Regions from separate parts of the Arthrobacter sp. QXT-31 genome, predicted to be linked through region 3. Evidence: riboswitches for the same ligand, from Rfam matches in the RefSeq annotation. Region 3 holds a riboswitch; each other region holds the start of a gene.

Region 1 (2,258 bases), 520 kb from region 3:
CCGTTCAAAGTGATGTTCATGCTGATTCCTTATTCGGGTCAAATGTGACGTGCGTCATGCGGGAGTGCCGCAATGGGTGAAAGCTCCCAGCGGGGCAGCAACTCCCAGCGGATCGGGGAGCCCGGGGGAAAACCGGGCCGGCCGGAACGCGGCCCAGCGCCGATCGGTAATGCCGTCCATGAGCTGGCGGCAGATCGCCGCGGCGGCCGGGGTCAGCAGGACCCCGTGGCGGAAGAAGCCGGTGGCAATGATGAGGCCCGCCACGTCCGTACCGGCATCCCGCCCGCCTGCGGGGCCGCATGCCGGTACGCGGCCCAGCAGGGGTGCGTTGTCAGGTGTGCCGGGCCGTGCCCGGGCGGTGGCCTCGAGCAGCTCCAGCTCGGCGACGGCGGGAAGCAGGGCCTGCGCGTCACGCAGCAGCTGGTAGACGCCGCCGGCGCTGGTGCCCGGCACGCCGTCCTCGCGCTGGGTGGCGCCGATCACCACCGTGCCGTCCTGGCGGGGCACTATGTACACCGGAACGCCCCGCACCATGCCCCGGACGGTTGCGGTGAGCAGGGGCTGCAGGTGTGCGGGGACCCGAAGCCTGAGGATGTCTCCGTGGACGGGCCGCAGCGGCAGATGGAGGCCTTCCGGCAGGTTCTGCAGCTGTGCCGCGGCCAGGCCGTTGGCCACCACCGTCTCGGCCGCCCTGACGGAGCCGCCGCCCGCCAGCCGGACGCCGCAGACGCGTCCGCCGTCCCAGAGCAGGCCAGTGGCCTGCTCTGGGACGGTGGACCCCTGTGCTGCCGCGTTCCCCTGGCCCGCAGTCCTCTGGCCTTGGCTGGCCAGCTCTGCGGCCAGGGCCCTGACCAGCTTGCGCGGGTCCACCTGGTGGTCTGCCGGGATATCAAGGGCGCAGGAAATTCCGGGGCTGAGCAGCGGCTCGCGGGAACGCGCCTCGCGGATAGTCAGCGGTTCCACTTCCAGGCCGTGGGCCCGCTGCACGTCCCGCAGGTCCATCAGCGCGCGCCGGTCGGCGGGATCGGCACCCAGCGCAAGGGTAGGCGTCGTGAGATAACCGGCGTCCTCCCCGGTGGTGAGGGTGGCGGCAAACTCCGGCCACCTGGCCGAGGACTCCAGCATCAGCTCCAGGAGCCCTTCCTCCTGGTAATGCAGTTCGCTGACCGGGGCGAGCATGCCGGCCGCCGCCCAGCTGGCGCCACTGCCGGGGGCTTCATCGATGAGCACCACCGACCGGCCGGAACGCCGCGCCTCCCAGGCGATGCCGTGGCCCACCACGCCCCCGCCAATGACGGCCACGTCTGCCTCGAGACGCGTCGCGGCACAATCCTTACCGCTGGTTTCGGGATTCATGTTTTCCTTCCCTACGCCGGTACTAACCGGATCAGGTCAAGCGGTCGGCTCTGACGCCCTCTCAGCCCTGCGCCTTTTATGACATCGGCAACGGGCTCCCGCGGTACCTGCCCAGTTTAGAGGAACTAAGGTGGTTGCCATGACCGAGCACTCTGCCCACACCGCCGCCCGCCTCTACCTCTGCACCGATGCCCGCAAGGACCGCGGGGACTTTGCGGACTTCGTGGACGCGGCGTTTGCCGGCGGCGTTGACATCATCCAGCTGCGGGACAAGAGCATTGAGGCGGCCGAGGAGCTCGAGCTGCTGGAAATCGTCCACGCCGCCGCCCGCCGGCACGGCCGGCTCTGGGCCGTGAACGACCGCGCCGACGTCGCATCCATCGCCGGCGCCCCGGTGTTCCACATCGGCCAGAAGGACCTGCCGCTGCGCGCTGCCCGGAAGCTGCTGCACGATGCAACCGTGATCGGGCTCTCCACCCACAGCACGGAGCAGGTGGATGCCGCCATCGTCGCCGCCCACGGACGCGGCGGCCTGGACTATTTCTGCGTGGGCCCGCTCTGGGCCACCCCCACCAAACCCGGGCGCGCCGCCGTCGGACTCGATCTGGTGAGCTATGCGGCGAAGGCTGTCCGCACCGTGAACGAGGAAATCGTGGGGGGACTGCTGCTGCCCTGGTTCGCGATCGGCGGGATCGACCGCACGAACGTGGAGCAGGTCCTGGCGGCCGGAGCCAGCAGGATTGTCGTCGTCCGTGCCATCACCGAGGCGCCGGATCCGGCGGCCGCAGCGGCGGAACTGCTCGACGCCCTCGAAGCGACGTCCCCCGCAGCCGTCATCTAGCGGCAACCCGGCAAGCTACCCGCTCAGGCCCAGCTGGACCATCCGGCGGGAATGGTTTTCC
Region 2 (2,258 bases), 160 kb from region 3:
CGTGCTCAATGCAGTCGATGCCGGCGTCCAGCATGTCATCCAGGGTGTCCTCGCCGAAGCAGTGGGCCGTGACCCTGGCGCCCTCGTCGTGGGCGGCCCGGACGGCGTCCCGCACGGCAGCGGCAGGGAAGGACGGCGCGAGGTCGCCGGCCGTGCGGTCGATCCAGTCCCCCACCAGCTTGACCCAGCCGTCCCCCTCCCGTGCCTGTTTGCGCACGGCCTCCACGAGGCCTTCGGGTTCAACTTCGACGGCGAAGTTGCGAAGGTAGCGGCGGGACCTGGCAACATGCCGGCCGGCCCGGATGATCCGGGGCGCATCAGGCCGCTGCTGCAGCCAGCGCGTGTCGCTCACGGCGCCGGCGTCGCGCACCAGCAGCGTTCCGGCGTTGCGGTCAGTTATCGCCTGCTCATACGCCACGTCGTCGTCCACGGCACCCGCCGGGCCCAGCCCGATGTGGCAGTGGGCATCAACGAATCCGGGCAGGACCCAGCCATCCAGGACGGTGTCCGCCCGCCGGCCCGGCGGATTGAACGTCAGTTTCCCGTCAACGGCCCAGAGCCCGCGGCGTTCCTCATCCGCCGCAGTGAGCACGGGTCCGCTGAATTCGATGATGTGCGCCATGGTTCCAGCTTAATTGGCCGCCGCACCGGGCCCTTCACAGATGGACAGGGGCAATCGGGGCTGTGGTAGCTTCGTCTAACGACCACACGGGTGCCCTTGCAGGGGCTGAGATCAGGCTGACGCAGCCTGCGACCGTCGAACCTGTCCGGGTAATGCCGGCGAAGGAAGTGAGCAGTAAATTGAGCACCCAGAAATCACAGCTGAGCCCTGCCCAAAATGAATCAGCCCAGAATGACGCAGCCGTCACGCAGTCGCTGAAGTCCCATTCACTGGCTTACCTGGAAGGAGACGGGCTGCGGGTTCCGGTAACGGAAATCGCCCTGGAGCCCTCCCCCAACGGCGAGCAGAACGAGCCGCTGCGCGTTTACCGCACGGCCGGTCCGGGCAGCGACCCGGTGGTGGGCCTCGCCCCGTTCCGTGCGGAATGGATTGCGGCGCGCGAAGACACGGAGACCTATGACGGCCGCGAGCGGAACCTGCTCGACGACGGCAAGTCAGCCGTGCGCCGCGGCGCGGCTTCCGCCGAATGGAAGGGCGCCAGGCCGGTGCCCCGCCGTGCGGCTGAAGGCAGGACCGTGACGCAGATGCACTATGCGCGTCAGGGCACCATCACTCCCGAGATGCGCTTCGTGGCCCTCCGTGAGAACTGCGACGTGGAACTCGTCCGCAGCGAACTCGCCGCCGGACGGGCCATCATCCCCAGCAACATCAACCACCCTGAGTCCGAACCCATGATCATCGGCAAGGCGTTCCTGGTGAAGATCAATGCCAACATCGGCAACTCGGCCGTTACCAGCTCCATCGCGGAAGAGGTGGACAAGCTGCAGTGGGCCACCCAGTGGGGTGCGGACACCGTGATGGACCTGTCCACCGGCGACGACATCCACACCACGCGCGAGTGGATCATCCGCAACTCCCCCGTGCCGATCGGCACGGTGCCGATCTACCAGGCGCTGGAAAAGGTCAACGGCGAGGCGAACGCGCTGACCTGGGAGATCTTCCGTGACACGGTCATCGAACAGTGCGAGCAGGGCGTGGACTACATGACCATCCACGCCGGCGTGCTGCTCCGGTACGTGCCCCTGACAGCGAACCGTGTGACCGGCATCGTCTCCCGCGGCGGTTCCATCATGGCCGGCTGGTGCCTTGCCCACCACCAGGAAAACTTCCTGTACACCCACTTTGACGAGCTCTGCGAGATCTTCGCGAAGTACGACGTCGCCTTCTCACTGGGTGACGGCCTGCGGCCCGGCGCGACGGCGGACGCCAACGACGCCGCGCAGTTCGCCGAACTGGACACCCTGGCTGAGCTGACCCAGCGGGCCTGGGAGTACGACGTGCAGGTCATGGTGGAGGGACCGGGCCACATCCCGTTCCACCTGGTGCGTGAGAATGTGGAGCGCCAGCAGGAGCTCTGTAAGGGGGCGCCCTTCTACACGCTGGGCCCGCTGGTCACCGATGTTGCCCCTGGCTACGACCACATCACCTCGGCCATCGGCGCCACGGAAATCGCCCGCTACGGCACGGCCATGCTGTGCTACGTCACCCCCAAGGAACACCTGGGCCTGCCCAACAAGGATGACGTGAAGACCGGCGTCATCACCTACAAGATCGCCGCCCACGCCGCCGACCTTGC
Region 3 (2,258 bases):
TCAACCTCCAGGCATTGCTGCGAGGACCGTGCCCAGAACAGCTGCTCGGCCTCGGTCGGCGCGAGAGCGCTGGCCCGGGCCAGGACGCGGGAGTAGCCGTTGAGGTAGATGGCGTCCTGGGCGAGGTAGTACGCGAATTCCTTCTCCGGAAGGCTGCCCTCCACAAGCCCGCGGATGAAGCCCAGGCCATAGATGACTTCCAGGTCGGCGAAGGTCTCGGCACGCAGCAGTTCCCCGAACGCCCCCTTTGGTTCGGCCGGACCTGTCGTTCCGGCGTCGGCCATGTGGTGGAAATGGTGGATGGGTCCGTTTCCGGCGCCGACCTCCAGCTGCCCGGACGTGCGGAGCGCGCCGGCCAGCCAGGGCTTGACCTCCCGCAGTGACGCTTCCCAGTTGCCCAGCCGCGCCTGTGCAGTGGCCATGGCCGAGGAGAGGGAGCATCCGGTGCCGTGGCTGTTCCGCGTGGCAATCCGCTCACCGGTAACCTCCACCACCTCCGCGGACAGCAACCCTGCGGTGTTGACGAGGGCGTCCGGACAGGTTGTCCCGTTCAGGTGGCCGCCTTTGACCAGGACCGTGGCACCGGTCTGGTCCGCGAGCCGCCTGCCCTGGTCGAGGGCGGCAGCCCAGTCCGCGGCCTCAGGTTCCCCGAGCAGCATCGCCAGTTCGGGAAGGTTGGGGGTGACCAGGTCCGCGAGGGGCAGCAGCTTCCGGAGGGCAGCCTCCGCGGACTCCCGCAGGAGGCGGTCACCACTGGTGGCTACCATCACCGGGTCAAGGACCACGACGCCGGGCCGCACCTTTTCGAGCCAGCTGCGGACGGCGGCGATCACCTTTTCATCGCCCAGCATGCCGATCTTCACAGCATCCACGTGGATATCGTCACTGACAGCATCCAGCTGTGCTGACAGGAATGATGCAGGCGGAACGTGCACGCCGCTCACGCCGGTGGTGTTTTGCGCGGTGAGGGCGGTTATCGCGGCCATCCCGTAGCCGCCGTGGGCTGCAATGCTTTTCAGGTCGGCCTGAATGCCTGCGCCGCCGGACGGATCCGAGCCGGCGATGGCAAGGACCCGGGGAACTGCACGGGAGGTGGGGGTGGGCGGAGCCACGGTTTCCAGGAGCGGACTAGCGGCGGCCGTTGGTGCAGGCAGGAGCGATGCTGACAGTGTTGATGACAAAGGAGACATCCCTTCGCCGGTGCTAACCGGACAGGTTCAACGGGTTTGGATCTCAGCCGGCCCGTGCGCGGCACCCCGTGTCAGTCCCCCAGCCTAGCGGTTCGTTCCGGATATGGCGCCGAATTTGACGTTTGCGACAGGCCGGCAGCGAAAAGGGTCCGGCCCCGCAAGCGCGGTGCCGGACCCTTCCTCTGGATTCAGAAGTCAGTCATCCCAGACCTTGATCAGCTCAGAGTTCCGAGGCGGGTACCCCAACCCCCAGAATGATCGGTTCGCTGGCTGGCTGCGGAGCCGCCTTGGCCGCGCTGCCGTCACCCGTCTCCGGTGCCTTGGCCTCGTGCGAGTGCCCGGCGGCGGATGCGGGAGCAACCTCGTGGTGCTCCACGGATGTTTCGTTGGCTGCGCCCTGGGGACGGCTGGCGCTGCGGTTGCGTCGCGGACGGCGCCCCCGGGACAGGGCGGTGGAGCTTTCGGCCAGCTGGCCCGCAGCAGGCTGGCTTTCCGACTGCCGGCTTTCCCGCTGCTCGCTTTCCCGCTGGGCCGGCGCCTCTTCCCTGGGCTCCTCCTTCTCGGCGGGCGCAACCGGGCTGCCGAGGTGCGCGAAGGCCTCCTCCAGGCGGTCCAGCGTCAGGGCCGGCGCTTCCTTCGGCGGCTCATCGCTGTGATCGACAAACGGAAGAATCACCTTCTCGCCGCCAAAAGTCAGCACTGCCCCTGGCCGGCCGGAGATGCTCTCCGTTTCAGGAGCGCGGTGCACCACAGGGCTTTCCGGTGCGGCAGCCGCTGGCGCGGCCGGACGCGGTGCTTCCGCTGACGCGGCGGCGGTCTGCGCGGCCTCCTCGTGCAGGTGCGCGGCGTGCGCCGCTGCCGCGATGTTGGCGAGGGCGGCGCGGGTGGCTTCAGCCTTGGCGTGGCGTTCTGCTTCCGAGGGGTCGGGGTGGTGCAGCGCGGCAGGGGCGGCCGGAGCGCCCTCTGGCTGCTGTCCGCCCTTGCCACGGCGGCGCTTCCGCTCCGGACGGGCAGGGGGCTGGACCTCCGCACGGTGGACATGGTGCTCCGCGGCCACGGTGTTGGCGC

What was found. Region 3 has a riboswitch for thiamine pyrophosphate ahead of BWQ92_RS19920 (bifunctional hydroxymethylpyrimidine kinase/phosphomethylpyrimidine kinase). Riboswitches for the same ligand answer to the same signal wherever they lie in the genome.
Region 1: it holds a riboswitch for thiamine pyrophosphate, as region 3 does, so the genes downstream of both, thiO (glycine oxidase ThiO) here and BWQ92_RS19920 (bifunctional hydroxymethylpyrimidine kinase/phosphomethylpyrimidine kinase) in region 3, are expected to answer to the same signal.
Region 2: it holds a riboswitch for thiamine pyrophosphate, as region 3 does, so the genes downstream of both, thiC (phosphomethylpyrimidine synthase ThiC) here and BWQ92_RS19920 (bifunctional hydroxymethylpyrimidine kinase/phosphomethylpyrimidine kinase) in region 3, are expected to answer to the same signal.

What each region holds. Positions count from the first base shown of each region.
Region 1 is NZ_CP019304.1:3,839,526-3,841,783, reverse strand. It holds gene thiS (sulfur carrier protein ThiS) at 1-20, opposite strand, end outside; gene thiO (glycine oxidase ThiO) at 55-1,356, opposite strand; TPP riboswitch at 1,347-1,468, opposite strand; gene thiE (thiamine phosphate synthase) at 1,496-2,197, shown strand; gene BWQ92_RS17475 (ferritin-like fold-containing protein) at 2,213-2,258, opposite strand, start outside.
Region 2 is NZ_CP019304.1:4,202,783-4,205,040, reverse strand. It holds gene BWQ92_RS19095 (amidohydrolase family protein) at 1-622, opposite strand, end outside; TPP riboswitch at 699-806, shown strand; gene thiC (phosphomethylpyrimidine synthase ThiC) at 802-2,258, shown strand, end outside.
Region 3 is NZ_CP019304.1:4,362,746-4,365,003, reverse strand. It holds gene BWQ92_RS19920 (bifunctional hydroxymethylpyrimidine kinase/phosphomethylpyrimidine kinase) at 1-1,190, opposite strand, end outside; TPP riboswitch at 1,173-1,269, opposite strand; gene BWQ92_RS19915 (Rne/Rng family ribonuclease) at 1,411-2,258, opposite strand, start outside.